DNA from 3 places in the Streptomyces sp. NPDC048297 genome. Region 3 is predicted to be linked to each of the others. Evidence: riboswitches for the same ligand, from Rfam matches in the RefSeq annotation. Region 3 holds a riboswitch; each other region holds the start of a gene.
What was found. Region 3 has a riboswitch for cobalamin ahead of ACGFYV_RS32715 (ribonucleoside-diphosphate reductase subunit alpha). Riboswitches for the same ligand answer to the same signal wherever they lie in the genome.

Region 1: linked by a shared signal. The riboswitch ahead of ACGFYV_RS12330 (cobalamin biosynthesis protein) and the one ahead of ACGFYV_RS32715 (ribonucleoside-diphosphate reductase subunit alpha) in region 3 are both predicted to bind cobalamin.
Region 2: linked by a shared signal. The riboswitch ahead of ACGFYV_RS26685 (prenyltransferase/squalene oxidase repeat-containing protein) and the one ahead of ACGFYV_RS32715 (ribonucleoside-diphosphate reductase subunit alpha) in region 3 are both predicted to bind cobalamin.

Annotation. Positions count from the first base shown of each region.
Region 1 is NZ_JBICZA010000009.1:84,856-89,658, reverse strand. It holds gene ACGFYV_RS12335 (cobyric acid synthase) at 1-1,322, opposite strand, end outside; gene ACGFYV_RS12330 (cobalamin biosynthesis protein) at 1,319-2,272, opposite strand; cobalamin riboswitch at 2,370-2,512, opposite strand; gene ACGFYV_RS12325 (hypothetical protein) at 2,701-2,928, opposite strand; gene ACGFYV_RS12320 (anion permease) at 2,963-4,234, opposite strand; gene ACGFYV_RS12315 (lysozyme) at 4,378-4,803, opposite strand, start outside.
Region 2 is NZ_JBICZA010000027.1:79,881-84,683, forward strand. It holds gene ACGFYV_RS26680 (SCO2322 family protein) at 1-388, opposite strand, end outside; gene ACGFYV_RS26685 (prenyltransferase/squalene oxidase repeat-containing protein) at 454-1,695, opposite strand; cobalamin riboswitch at 1,809-1,937, opposite strand; gene ACGFYV_RS26690 (MOSC domain-containing protein) at 2,172-2,714, shown strand; partial or broken gene ACGFYV_RS26695 (MBL fold metallo-hydrolase) at 2,738-3,765, opposite strand; gene ACGFYV_RS26700 (aldehyde dehydrogenase) at 3,917-4,803, shown strand, end outside.
Region 3 is NZ_JBICZA010000041.1:38,710-43,512, reverse strand. It holds gene mctP (monocarboxylate uptake permease MctP) at 1-1,193, shown strand, start outside; gene ACGFYV_RS32720 (GNAT family N-acetyltransferase) at 1,261-1,767, shown strand; cobalamin riboswitch at 1,818-1,956, shown strand; gene ACGFYV_RS32715 (ribonucleoside-diphosphate reductase subunit alpha) at 2,083-4,470, shown strand; gene ACGFYV_RS32710 (ribonucleotide-diphosphate reductase subunit beta) at 4,470-4,803, shown strand, end outside.

The DNA of each region.
Region 1 (4,803 bases), on a different contig from region 3:
ACCTCGCGCAGGAACGCCCGCCGGAAGCCGTCCGACTCCAGCGAACCGTGCCAGTGCGTGCCCCAGGTGTGACCGACCCGGCAACCGTCCAGGAAGGCTTCCCCGCCGAGGACTTCGGCCACCCCGTGATGGATCTCGTACCCCTCGACCCGCTCGCCGAGGGCCTCCCCGGCCGGCCGGGTCAGGGTCTTCTCGCGGGCGAACCGCACCCGCACGGGCAGCACCCCGAGCCCGGGGACGGTGCCGGCGCGCGACTCGACGTCGTCCTCGATCTCCTCGCCGAGCACTTGGAAGCCACCGCAGATGCCCAGGACCGGGCGGCCGTCGGCGGCCCTGCGGACCAGCGCGTCGGCGAGGCCCCGCTCGCGCAGCCACTGAAGCGCCCGCACGGTCCCGCGCGTGCCCGGGACCACCGCCAGGTCCGCGTCCGCCAGCTCCTCCGGCCGGTCCACGAACCGCACGACGACGCCCGGTTCGGCGGCCAGCGCGTCCACGTCGGTGAAGTTCGACATCAGCGGGATCGCGCAGACGGCGACCCGCAGCACGTCCTCGCCGTGCGGCGGCGCGACCGTGGACTCGCGGACGGTGCCCCGCAACGACACACGAAGGCCGTCCTCCTCGTCGATGCCGAGCCCGTGCCGGAACGGCAGCACGCCGTACGTCCGCCTGCCGGTGAGACCTCGCAGCATCTCCACCCCGGGTTCCAGCAGCGAGACGTCGCCCCGGAACTTGTTGACCAGGAAGCCCGCGACCAGCTCCTGGTCCTCGGGCGAGAGCAGGGCGACGGTGCCGAAGAAGGAGGCGAAGACGCCGCCGCGGTCGATGTCGCCGACGACGAGGACGGGCAGCCGCGCACCCCGCGCGATCCCCATGTTGACGATGTCGGTGCGCCGCAGATTGATCTCGGCGGGAGAACCGGCCCCCTCACAGATCACCGCGTCATACGTGCCCCGCAACTCGGCCAGGCACTCCAGCACCGTGCCCAGCAGCTTCTGCTGGCGCCCGCCGTGGTAGCCGCGCGCGCTCATCTCGCCCACCGGCCTGCCCAGCAGCACCACTTGGCTGCTCTGCTCACCGCCGGGCTTGAGCAGCACGGGGTTCATCAGCGCGGTCGGCTCGATCCGGCAGGCCTGGGCCTGCATGGCCTGCGCTCGGCCGATCTCCGCGCCCTCGCGGGTCACGAAGGAGTTGAGAGACATGTTCTGCGCCTTGAAGGGCGCCACCTTGACGCCCTGGCGCACCAGCCACCGGCAGATCCCGGCCGTCACGACGCTCTTGCCGGCGTCGGAGGTGGTGCCGGCGACGAGGAGACCACCGTTCACTTGCCCCGTCCCTTCAGGTTCTTCAGCAGGACGCGCGCGGCGACCGTGGTGCCGAGCGCGAGCAGGCCGACGCGGCGGGACAGCCGTACCGCCCGGTCGATGTCGGTGACCTGGACGGGCCGCCCGGCGGCCCCGTTGAGCACGGGCCGGTGCTCGACGCGCCCGCCGTAGGACAGCGTCCCGCCGAGGCGTACCCCGAGGGCACCCGCGAACGACGCCTCGACAGGACCGGCGTTGGGGCTCGGATGCCTGTCCGCGTCCGCCCGCCACGCCCGCACGGCGCCGCGCGGATCGGGTCCGGCGAGCGTGGCCAGTACGGCGGTCAGCCGTGCCCCCGGCCAGCCGGCGACGTCGTCCAGGCGGGCGGAGGCCCAGCCGTAGCGCCGCAGACGGGGGGACTTGTGGCCGACCATCGCGTCCAGGGTGTTGACCGCCCGGAACCCGAGCAGCCCCGGAACCCCGCCGACCGCGCCCCACACCAGCGCGCCCACGACGGCGTCGGAGGTGTTCTCCGCGACCGACTCGACCACCGCGCGGGCGATCCCGTCGGCGTCGAGCGCCTGGGGGTCCCGGCCGCACAGGTGCGGCAGCCGCGCACGGGCGGTCGCCACGTCCCCGGCCCGCAGGGCATGCCCGACGGCTCGGGCCTCCCGGGCCAGTGAAGTGCCCCCGACGACGGCCCAGGTAGCAGCCGCGGTCAGCGCGACGGTCGCGGCGGGGGAGCGGCGCACGGCGCGCTCGGCCACCACACCCAGCGCGACGGCGCCTCCGGCGCACACGGCGGTGTGCAGCGCACCCCAGCCGCGGTGGTCGTGCCACAACGCGCCTTCCATGGCGCCGGCCGCACGCCCGAACACGGCGACGGGATGCCCGCGGCGTGGATCACCGAGGAGCAGGTCGCCCAGGAGGCCGGCGGCGGCGCCGTACGCGTACGAGCGATCGGCACCCATCGGCTCAGCCGGCCGTGGGCGAAGACGCGGTCCTGGTACGGGTTCTCGATCGGCAGCCGAGCATGGCGGTATGTCCTCACTCAGGGTGTCCACGCCCTGGTTCGACGAGACCGGCGGCGAGAGTTCCTGGCTCCCGGGGGTTCTACCCCGGTGACAGTGGCGGGACCGCGCCGGATTCGCACCGGCTTCCTCTTCTGCCGCCGTACATGGCCCCGGCAGTCCACCACGCTCCCGGAAGAGCCGTCAACTTGCCGTTGACCTGCGCGGAGAGAGTGTGCCGAGCCCCACACAGCCCCGCGTCGGGCGCCGCTCACGCGATGCCGGGGCACACGAAAGACTCCGCCCCCCGAACGCTTCGGGGCGGAGTCTTCCGGACGGACGGTCAGGCCGGGGCCGTGGCCTGGGGGTTGAGGTCTTGATCTGAGGGATCAGGCCTTGGCCACGATCAGGTAGATGCCGTACGCCACCGCGGCAGCGCAGGCGGCGAAGCAGACGTACGCGCCGGTCACCGCGAGCGCCGCGGAGTTGCCCTGCGCCGCGGCCTTCTCCCGGCGGGAGAGGCCGGTGACACCGAGGGTGAACAGGACCACCAGGCCCACGGTCGCCACGAGGCTGACACCGAAGACGGAGCCGATGGCCGCCCAGTCGATCTTCATGGGGATGCTTCCTTCAGGTACCGGGTGCTCGGGGTCAGACCGCGGCGGCCGGCGGGGTCGCCGGGGCCGCCGGGGCCGGGTCGGCGGTGGCCGGAGCCGCGATGGTGGCCGTCAGGCCCTCGGTCACGGTCGCGGTGACGGTGCCGGCCGGGGGCGGGGTCACCGCGGCCATGGCGGTGGTCACCACGCCGGCCGGCTCGGTGACGCCGTCGGCGGTGACGTTGGTGTGGTCGACGACCTCACGGCGGGAGACCTTCCAGATCGCGGCGCTGGCGGCGACCAGGAGGACGAGGACGAGCCCGGTGCCCCAGTCGCCCAGCTCCGTCACCGACTCGGCGCCCGCGCCGACCAGGGCGGCGGCCGGGAGGGTCAGCACCCAGGCGACGACCATCCGGGTCGCGGTGGACCAGCGCACCACACCGCCCTTGCGGCCCAGGCCCGCACCCATCACCGAACCGGAGACGACGTGCGTGGTGGACAGGGAGAAGCCCAGGTGGGAGGAGGCCAGGATGGCGGTGGCGGCGCTGGTCTGCGCGGCGAAGCCCTGCTGCGGCTGCAGGTCGGTCAGGCCCTTGCCCATGGTGCGGATGATGCGCCAGCCGCCGATGTAGGTGCCGAGCGCGATGGCCAGGCCCGCGGAGAGGATGACCCAGGTGGGAGGGTTGGAGTCGGGGGCGATGGTGCCGCCCGCGACCAGCGCGAGGGTGATGATGCCCATCGTCTTCTGCGCGTCGTTGGTGCCGTGCGCGAGGGAGACCAGGCCGGCGGAGGCGATCTGGCCGGCGCGGTAGCCCTTGCGGGTGGCCTCGCCGCCGGCGTTCTTGCCGATGCCGTAGGAGAAGCGGGTGGCGAGCGTCGCCGCGAGACCGGCCACCAGCGGTGCGGCGACCGCCGGGAGCAGGACCTTGGTGACCAGGACGTCACCGTGGACGGCGCCGAGGCCCGCCGAGGCGACGGTGGCACCGACCAGGCCGCCCATCAGGGCGTGCGAGGAGCTGGAGGGAAGTCCCACCAGCCAGGTCAGCAGGTTCCAGAGGATCGCGCCGGTGAGGGCGGCGAAGATGACCTCGGGACGGATGCCGTTCTCATCGACGAGACCCTTGGAGATCGTGTTGGCGACCTCCACGGAGAGGAAGGCGCCCACAAGGTTGAGGGCGGCGGACAGGGCCACCGCGACCTTGGGCTTGAGCGCACCGGTCGAGATGGTGGTGGCCATCGCGTTGGCGGTGTCGTGAAAACCGTTCGTGAAATCAAACGCGAGTGCGGTTACCACCACAATCGCGAGGATCAGCGAGAAGTTTTCCATTTACCCAGGCAATCGTTCGAGGTCATTGGCTGTTGGACCGTAGGCAACCTGGGTGAACGGAAGATGAACTGAGGCGGGCTTGAGGGTGTCTTGAACGGGGGGTCGGGGTTCCGTTCGTCTCCGGTGCCTCAGGCGCCCCTTGGTCAGCGGCCGAGCGCGAAGGCCCGCAGCCGGCTCCGCGGCCCGTTGAAGAGATTCTGGTCACCCGGCAGACCGCCCCGGATGTCGTACTGCCAGAAGGTCCAGTGCTGCCAGCCGCCGGGCAGCGACCCCGGGTCCGGGGCGCCGTGGCTGGCGATCCACAGGGCGTGGTCACCGGCGAACGCGCGGCTGTCGCCGGTGCAGGCGCTCCACCACAGGGCGGTCGTGTAGATCACCGGGCGGCGGCCGGTCTCCCGCCTGACCTCGTCGCTGAACGACCGGATCCAGCGGACCATCCCCGGCCGGCTCAGCCCGTAGCACTTCTCGTGCGGGTCGTACGGGTTGTACTCGATGTCGAGCGCGGGCGGCAGCGTGCGCCCGTCCGGGCGCCAGTCGCCGCCGTTCCGCACGAAGTAGGCGGCCTGCTC
Region 2 (4,803 bases), on a different contig from region 3:
CGACGGCGGCCAGGGCCTCCGCCGACGTCGCGTCGGAGGCGACCCGCGCGCAGGCCGTGCCGCGATGCGCCGGCGGCGTCTCACCGGAGGGGGCGTCCGCGGGGACGCCGAAGTCGATGACCAGGGCCACCCGTTTCGTCCCCGACTTCGCGGGCGTCCCCGCGCAGATCGTCGAGAAGTCCGCCGTGCCGCGCGGCCGGCTCGCGTCGGAGGAGTCCGCGCTGACCGCGAACCGGAAGCCCTCCACGGAACCGTCGTCGGGGCGCGCGGTCGCCGGGCCCTGCGTGGCGTACGTCCAGTGGCCACCGGAACGCTCCCAGAACGACCAGTACCGGTACCCGGCGGCCTGCGCCTGCCCCGCCCCGACCAGAAGGACGAACGCGGACATAAGCGCAAATACCAAAGCGAATACCACCGTAGGTATCAGCGTGGCCGTGGCACGGCGGACGGCGGTCACGGCTGCCGCTTCTTGCGGCCGCTGAGCAGGAAGCCGATGCCGATGCCGGCGACGAGACCGACGCCGACGATCCACCAGACGCCGTTGCCGGAACCCTTCTCGTCGGCCTTCTTGTCGGCCTTCTCCGCCTGCGTACCGTCCTTCTTCTCCTGCTGCGGAGCCGGCCCCAACTTGTCCAGCGCCGTCACCAGGTCCGTGCCGCCGAAGTCCCGCGGCTGCTCACCCATCGCGTGGGCGGTGAGGACCAGTTGGGCGTAGGCGGCCGGACCGGTCTGACCCGCCCAGGCCACCGCGTTCTTCTCCAGCCAGGCGTACGGCTTCTTCGCCTGCGCGGTCCAGCCGTTCGCGGCGAGTGCGACGACCGTGTCGGCCGTGTTGCCGTAGTCGGGCTGGTCCGTGGCGCCCGGAAGGGCGGACGTCAGGTGACCGGTCCTGGCGACGGCGCCCGCGAGGTACGCGGAGGCGTTGTCCGCCAGCCGGCCCGGCGTGGCCTTGCCGGAGGAGGAGCAGGCGGGGGCCTTGTCCCGGGCCTTGCCGGGCTCCACCACGAACCCCTTGCCGAGCGCCCCCAGCACACCCGCCGCCGTCGCGTCCGCGTTGGCGACGAGCTTGCCCTTCTTGTCGGGCTGGTAGGCGAAGGCGCCGCCACCGTCCGCGGAGCAGGGGAGGGCCAGGCCCGCCAGCGCCTCGTCCGGGGTCCCGCCCTTGCCGCGCAGCGCGGCGGTGTCCTCACCGGCGGACGCGAGGGCGCCGACGACGACGGACGTGGAGTTGGTGTCGCTGGCGCCGCCGGGCGAGTAGCCCCAGCCGCCGTCCTTGTTCTGCACGGTCTTCAGCCAGGCCACGGCCTTGCGGACCTCGCCGTCGTGCCCGCCGACCGCCCGCAGGGCCTGGACGGCCGCGCCGGTGCTGTTGGTGTCGCTCTGGGCACCGCCCTTGCCCCCGCAGGGCGCCGCAGTGTCCGCCCGGAACGCGGCGAAGGAGCCGTCGGCGCACTGCTGCCCCACCAGCCAGTCGACGGCCGAGGCGGCAGGCCGCTCACTGACGGTGTGCTGGGCGAGCAGGGACAGCGACTGGCGCCAGACGCCGTCGTACGTCGGGTCGGCCTTGCCGAACAGCCCGGCGGGGAGCGTCACCTTCGGGGAGGCGGACGGGGACTGGCCGGCGGCCGTGGCGGGCGCGGCGGCGGCCAGCACGCCTACGGCGGCGAGAGCCGCGGCACTGCGGCGGACGTTCATGGTCGGCGACTGCCTCTCCTGCGGGGGCCGGCAGCGCACGGGTAGCACCCGGGCGGCTCGGCTCCGTATACCTCGACGGTGCCGTGCACGGCGGACCGCCGCGCACGCGAGCCGGTCAACGTCCCGTGCGAGGCGGTCCGGCTCACCGTCCTGGGGACGGCTCACGGTTGCGGGTCAGCGCCGGAATTGCACCGGCTTCCCCCCGTACAGGTGTGATGACGACCCCGCCACTTTACCGGCAGCCTCGCGCGGCCAGGGGAGTGGCCGTGCGCACAGGAACCCGGTGACCGGGCTCACGGCCGATGACGGGGACGGGACCCATCACGGGGACGGGGCCCATCACGGGGACGGGGCCCATCACGGGGACGGGGCCCATCACGGGGACGGGGCCCATCACGGGGACGGGGCCCATGACGGCGACGGGACCCATGGTTAGGCTCTGGGTGGATCGTGGCGGCGAAGAGGGGGTTGCGCACATGAGCGGGGAAGTGACGGCGGTCAGCAGCAACAGCGTGTACTCGTTCACGAAGCCGAACCGGGAGAGCATCACCCTGCTCGCCGGCCTCGGTGTCGAAGGGGACGTCCACGCCGGTGTGACGGTCAAGCACCGCTCGCGCATCGCGCAGGACCCCACGCAACCGAACCTGCGCCAGGTCCACCTCATCCACGCAGAACTCTTCGACGAGGTCGGAGAGGCGGGCTTCCGCGTGGCGCCCGGCGAGCTGGGGGAGAACATCACCACCCGCGGCATCGACCTGCTCCGCCTGCCGGTGGGCACACTGCTGCGCATCGGCGCCGCGGCCGTGGTCGAGGTGACCGGCCTGCGCAACCCCTGCCTGCAGATCGACACCTTCCAAGGCGGACTGCTGAAGCAGGTCGTCGGCCGCGACGACCTCGGCGACATCGTCCGCAAGGCCGGAATCATGAGCGTCGTGAAGGAGGGCGGCGTCGTGCGCCCCGGCGACCTGATCAAGGTCGAACTGCCGACCGGCCCGCACCGTCCGCTCGAAAAGGTCTGATCACACCGCCACGAACGTGACGATCACACCGCCACGTACATCACCGGTTCGCTCCCCGGGACGGCCTCCGCGCGGCCCAGTTTCACGAGGCGGCGCAGATGGGCCTCGGCCTCGGAGACCGCGATGGTGCGGGAGCCGTAGGGGATGTCGGACCAGGGACGGTTCCACTCCATGCGCTCGGCGAGCTGCCAGGGGGTGAGGGGGACGGAGAGGAGGGAGAGCAGGCCGGTGAGCCGGTCCTCGTGGTGGGTGAGGAGTTCCCGGACCCGGGCGGGGGCGTCGGTGAAGGCGTGCTGGTGTGCGGGCAGGACCTCGGCGGGGGCGAGGCGGCCGACCCGTTCCAGGGAGTCGAGGTAGTCGCCGAGGGGGTCGGTCACGGTCGCGTCCTCGCGGTCCTCGTACAGGCCGATGTGCGGGGTGATCCGCGGGAGCAGGTGGTCACCGCTGAACAGGCGCCCGTGGCCGGGGAGTTGAGCGGGGTGCTCCTCCTCCAGGTGCAGGCAGACGTGGCCGGGGGTGTGACCCGGGGTCCAGATCGCGCGCAGCCGGCGGCCGGGCAGGTCGAGGAGTTCGCCGGGGACGACCTCGCGGTCCGGGAGCGCGGGGGACAGGCCGGGAAGGGTACGGCGGCCACGCGCCGCGCGCAGCGGAGCGACATGGTCCTCGGGCGCCCCCGCGGCCGTCAGCTTGTCGGCCATGTACGAGAACCACCGCTCCGGACGCGTCTCCCGCGCCCGGCGCACGATCTCCGTGTCGGCCGCGTGCATCGCCACCCACGCCCCGGACGCCTCCCGCACCCGCGCGGACAGCCCGTGGTGGTCCGGGTGGTGATGGGTGATGACGACCCCGTACAGCTCCTCGACCGAGGTGCCGCAGCCGGCGAGCCCCGCGACCAGCGTGTCCCAGGACGAGGGGTCGTCCCAGCCCGTGTCCACGAGCACCGGGCCACGGTCGGTGTCCACGACGTACACCAGCGTGTGCCCGAGGGGGTTGTCCGGATGGGCACCTGGACGGACCGCACGCCCCCGCCGTGATCGAACGTCCCGGCCATCTGTCCTCCGCCCCACCGACGCCGCTGCCCCATGCCCATTGCCCCATGCCAATGACCAACGACCGATGACCATTGCCCACCATAACTGGAACTGATATCAGTTCTGATGCAGCGTCAGATACCGTGTGCGGCAGTGCGGAGGCGGTCGGCCATGACGGAACTCGTGGAGCACGGGCAGCTGTTCATCGGAGGGGAGCCGACCGACCCGTTGGGCCGGGACGTCATCGAGGTGATCTCCCCGCACACCGAGGAGGTCATCGGCCGGGTGCCGCACGCCTCGCCGGCGGACGTGGACCGGGCGGTGGCCGTCGCGCGGCGCGCGTTCGACCAGGGACCCTGGCCGCGCGCGTCGGTGCGGGAGCGGATCGAGGTCGTCACGCGCATCAAGGACGGCATCCTCGCCCGGCACGAGGAGATCGCCCGGGTGATCTCCGCCGAGAACGGCTCCCCGTACTCGTGGAGCGTCCTCGCGCAGGCGCTCGGCGCGATGATGGTGTGGGACGCGGCGATCCGGGTCGCCCAGGACTTCCCGCACGAGGAGCGCCGCGACGGCATCCTCGGCCCGCTCCTCGTCCGGCGCGAACCGGTCGGCGTGGTCGCGGCCGTCGTCCCGTGGAACGTCCCGCAGTTCGTGGCCGCGGCCAAGCTCGCGCCCGCGCTGCTGGCCGGCTGCACGGTCGTCCTCAAACCGTCCCCGGAGTCCCCGCTGGACGCGTACCTGCTCGGCGAGATCGCGCGCGAGGCCGGGCTGCCGGAAGGCGTGCTGTCCATCCTTCCCGCCGACCGCGAGGTGAGTGAGTACCTGGTCGGGCACCCGGGTGTCGACAAGGTCTCCTTCACCGGCTCGGTCGCGGCAGGCAAGCGCGTGATGGAGGTGGCCGCCCGCAACCTCACCCGCGTCACCCTGGAACTGGGCGGCAAGTCGGCCGCGGTCGTGCTGCCGGACGCGGACCTCGATACCGCCGTGTCGGGCATCGTCCCGGCGGCCTGGATGAACAACGGCCAGGCCTGTGTCGCCCAGACCCGCATCCTCGTCCC
Region 3 (4,803 bases):
ACATCGCGCTCCAGCTCGTCGGCATCCAGGCCGTGCTGGACGTGATGGGCGTCGGCGGCGGGGAGAGCACCAACTGGTTCGTGAAGGACCTGCCGCTGCTCATCGCCTTCGGTGTCCTCGCGGCCTACACCTACTCCTCGGGTCTGCGCGCCCCGGCCCTGATCGCGTTCGTGAAGGACACGCTGATCTACATCGTCATCGCGGTGGCGATCATCTACATCCCGATCAAGCTGGGCGGCTTCGACGACGTCTTCGCCAAGGCCGGTCACGCGTTCAGCCAGGTCAACCCGGCCACCGGCAAGCCGCGTGGCGCGCTCGCCCCGCCGGAGGCCGGCCAGTGGACGTACGCCACGCTGGCACTCGGCTCGGCGCTCGCGCTGTTCATGTACCCGCACTCGATCACCGCGACCCTGTCGTCCCGCAGCCGTGAGGTGATCCGCCGCAACACCACGATCCTGCCGCTGTACTCGCTCATGCTCGGCCTGCTGGCCCTGCTGGGCTTCATGGCGATCGCGGCCGGCGTGAACGTCGCCAACGGCCAGCTGGCGATCCCGCAGTTGTTCGAGAACATGTTCCCGGACTGGTTCGCGGGCGTGGCCTTCGCGGCCATCGGCATCGGCGCCCTGGTCCCCGCTGCGATCATGTCCATCGCGGCGGCGAACCTTTTCACCCGCAACATCTACAAGGACTTCATCAAGCCGGACGCCACGCCGAAGCAGGAGGCCCAGGTCTCCAAGTTCGTGTCGCTGCTGGTGAAGGTCGGCGCCCTGGTCTTCGTCCTGACCATGGACAAGACGGTCGCGATCAACTTCCAGCTGCTGGGCGGCATCTGGATCCTGCAGACCTTCCCGGCGCTGGTCGGCGGTCTGTTCACCCGCTGGTTCCACCGCTGGGCCCTGCTCGCCGGCTGGGCGGTCGGCATGATCTACGGCACGGTCGCCGCGTACGGCGTCGCCTCCCCGACCCAGGCGCACTTCGGCGGCTCGGCGAAGGACATCCCGGGCATCGGCGAGATCGGCTACATCGGCCTCACGGCGTTCGTCCTGAACGCCGTCGTCACCGTGGTCCTCACCTTCGTCCTGAAGGCCGTGAAGGCCCCCGAGGGCATCGACGAGACCGTCCCCGGGGACTACACGGCGGACGCGGGGAACGCGGGCGTGCAGGCAAAGCTGCCTGCGGGCGCCGGCAACTGAGCGGACCGTCCCAGCGGGCCGCCGAAAGCACGTGCTTCGGCGGCCCGTTGTCGTCCACACTCGCTCCATGGACACCGTCATCCGTGCCGCCGCACCGGCCGAGTACGAGTCCCTCGGCGAGATCACGGCCGAGGCCTACCTCCAGGACGGCCTCCTGGACTTCGGCGCGAGCGACTCCTACCTCCACGAACTCCGGAACGTGGCCAAGAGAGCCGCCGCGGCGGACGTCCTCGTGGCCGTCCGTGACGGAGTGCTCCTCGGAGGCGTCACCTTCGTCCCCTCCGGCGGCCCCATGGCCGACATCGCCCGCCCGGGCGAGGCCGAGATCCGCATGCTCGCGGTCGGCCACGCGGGCCGCGGCCGGGGCGCCGGGGAGGCCCTCGTGCGCGCCTGCGTCGAGCGCGCCCGGACCACCCCCGGCTGCTCGGGCATCGTGCTGTCGACCCAGCGCACCATGCACGCGGCCCACCGCATCTACCGGCGCCTGGGCTTCGTCCGCGCTCCCGAGCGCGACTGGAACCCGGTACCGGAACTCGCCGACATCACCCTGCTCACCTACGCGTTGACGCTCTGAAGCCACCGCGACACACAACAGACACAACATCTGGGGGTGCCACGACAACCCGGCACTAGATGTATGCTCATCCTCGCTGTCGTCGCAGGGGAATCCGGTGCAAATCCGGAACTGTCCCGCAACGGTGTACTTGTGCGTATCCGCGTACAGGAGTCAGTCCGAGGACCTGTCGGCAGCGCGTACCCGGCCGTCCCGGCCCGGGTGCCTTTCCGACGTCCGGGCCTCGTGGAATGGGCTGGTGGACGCCACGCGTGCGTGCTCGTGGCTGCCCCCTGTCCTCCGCAAGGCCCCGTGCCGAGCGAGGGAGAGCCCCACGTGACCATCGCGCCAGCCGCCCCGGCTTCTGCGACCCCGGCGACCGAGGCCCCGGTGGAGGCCGACGGTCCTGGTGCCGCGCTGCTGCGGACCCTGACCGAGCTGACCGCCGACCTGCCCGACGCCGACCCCGGCCGGGTCGCCGCCGCCGCGCTGCGGGGCCGGTCCGCGCGGGCGGACTCCGACGTCGCTGCGGAACTGCGCGAGCTGGCCACGGAAGCCGCCGCCGGCCTGATCTCCGAGGACCCCGCGTACTCGCGGCTGGCCGCCCGCCTGCTGACCCTCACGATCCGCGCCGAGGCCGCCTCGCAGGGCGTGACGTCCTTCACCGAGTCGGTGGCCGTGGGGCACCGCGAGGGCCTCGTCGCCGACCGCACCGCCGCGTTCGTGGCTCAGCACGCCGAGCGCCTGGACGCGCTGGTCGACAAGGGCGCCGACGACCGCTTCGGCTACTTCGGCCTGCGCACCCTGCACAGCCGCTACCTGCTGCGCCACCCGATCACGCGCCAGGTGATCGAGACGCCCCAGCACTTCATGCTGCGGGTGGCGAGCGGGCTCGCCGAGGACGACACCGCGCGCGCCCTCGACGAAGTCGCCGCGCTGTACGGCCTGATGAGCCGCCTCGACTACCTGCCCTCCTCCCCCACGCTCTTCAACTCCGGTACGCGGCACCCCCAGATGTCGTCCTGCTACCTCCTCGACTCCCCGCTGGACGAGCTGGACTCCATCTACGACCGCTACCACCAGGTCGCCCGGCTCTCGAAGCACGCCGGCGGCATCGGTCTGTCGTACTCCCGTATCCGGGCGCGCGGTTCGCTGATCCGGGGCACCAACGGGCACTCCAACGGGATCGTCCCGTTCCTGAAGACGCTGGACGCCTCGGTGGCCGCCGTGAACCAGGGCGGCCGGCGCAAGGGCGCTGCGGCGGTGTACCTGGAGACCTGGCACTCCGACATCGAGGAGTTCCTGGAGCTGCGCGACAACACCGGTGAGGACGCCCGGCGTACGCACAACCTGAACCTCGCGCACTGGATCCCGGACGAGTTCATGCGCCGGGTGGGCTCCGACGGGCAGTGGTCGCTGTTCTCCCCGGCGGACGTGCCCGAGCTGGTCGACCTGTGGGGCGAGGAGTTCGACGCGGCCTACCGCAAGGCGGAGGAGGCCGGGCTCGCGAAGAAGACCATGGCGGCCCGCGACCTGTACGGCCGCATGATGCGCACCCTCGCGCAGACCGGCAACGGCTGGCTGACCTTCAAGGACGCCGCCAACCGCACCGCCAACCAGACGGCGCTGCCGGGCCACGTCGTCCACTCCTCCAACCTCTGCACGGAGATCCTGGAGGTCACCGACGACGGCGAGACGGCGGTCTGCAACCTGGGCTCGGTGAACCTGGGTGCCTTCGTCGACACGGCGGCCGGCGACATCGACTGGGAGCGGCTGGACGAGACGGTCCGCACCGCCGTGACCTTCCTCGACCGCGTCGTGGACATCAACTTCTACCCGACCGAGCAGGCGGGCCGCTCCAACGCCAAGTGGCGTCCCGTGGGCCTCGGTGCGATGGGTCTGCAGGACGTCTTCTTCAAGCTGCGCGTGCCCTTCGACTCCGCCGAGGCCAAGGCCCTGTCCACGCGGATCGCCGAGCGCGTCATGCTCGCCGCGTACGAGGCCTCCGCCGACCTCGCCGAGCACAGCGGCCCGCTGCCGGCCTGGGAGAAGACCCGTACGGCCCAGGGTGTGCTGCACCCCGACCACTACGGCGTGGAGCTGACCTGGCCCGAGCGCTGGGCGGCGCTGCGGACGCGGATCGCCGCCGTGGGCATGCGCAACTCCCTGCTGCTGGCGATCGCGCCGACGGCCACCATCGCCTCCATCGCGGGCGTGTACGAGTGCATCGAGCCGCAGGTGTCCAACCTGTTCAAGCGCGAGACGCTGTCCGGCGAGTTCCTCCAGGTCAACTCGTACCTGGTGCAGGACCTCAAGGAGCTGGGCGTGTGGGACGCGCAGACCCGGGACGCGCTGCGTGATTCCAACGGCTCGGTGCAGGGCTTCACCTGGGTGCCCCAGGAGATCCGCGACCTGTACCGCACGGCGTGGGAGATCCCGCAGCGCGGCCTGATCGACATGGCGGCGGCGCGGACCCCGTTCCTGGACCAGGCGCAGTCGCTGAACCTCTTCATGGAGACGCCGACCATCGGCAAGCTCTCCTCGATGTACGCGTACGCGTGGAAGTCGGGGCTGAAGACGACGTACTACCTGCGCTCGCGTCCGGCGACCCGTATCGCCCGCGCCGCCCAGGCGCAGCCCACCATCCCCGTGCAGCAGGTCGCCGACCCCGAGGCCGTCGCCTGCTCCCTGGAAAACCCCGAGTCCTGCGAGGCCTGCCAGTAATGTCCACCCGACCCCAGAACCTGCTCGACCCGGGCTTCGAGCTGACGCTGCGTCCCATGCGCTACCCCGACTTCTACGAGCGCTACCGGGACGCCATCAAGAACACCTGGACCGTGGAGGAGGTCGACCTCCACTCGGACGTCGCCGACCTCGCGAGGATGTCCCCGGAGGAGCAGCACCTCATCGGCCGGCTGGTGGCCTTCTTCGCGACGGGTGACTCGATCGTCGCGAACAACCTGGTGCTGACGCTGTACAAGCACATCAACTCCCCCGAGGCGCGGCTCTACCTGAGCCGGCAGCTGTTCGAGGAGGCCGTGCACGTCCAGTTCTATC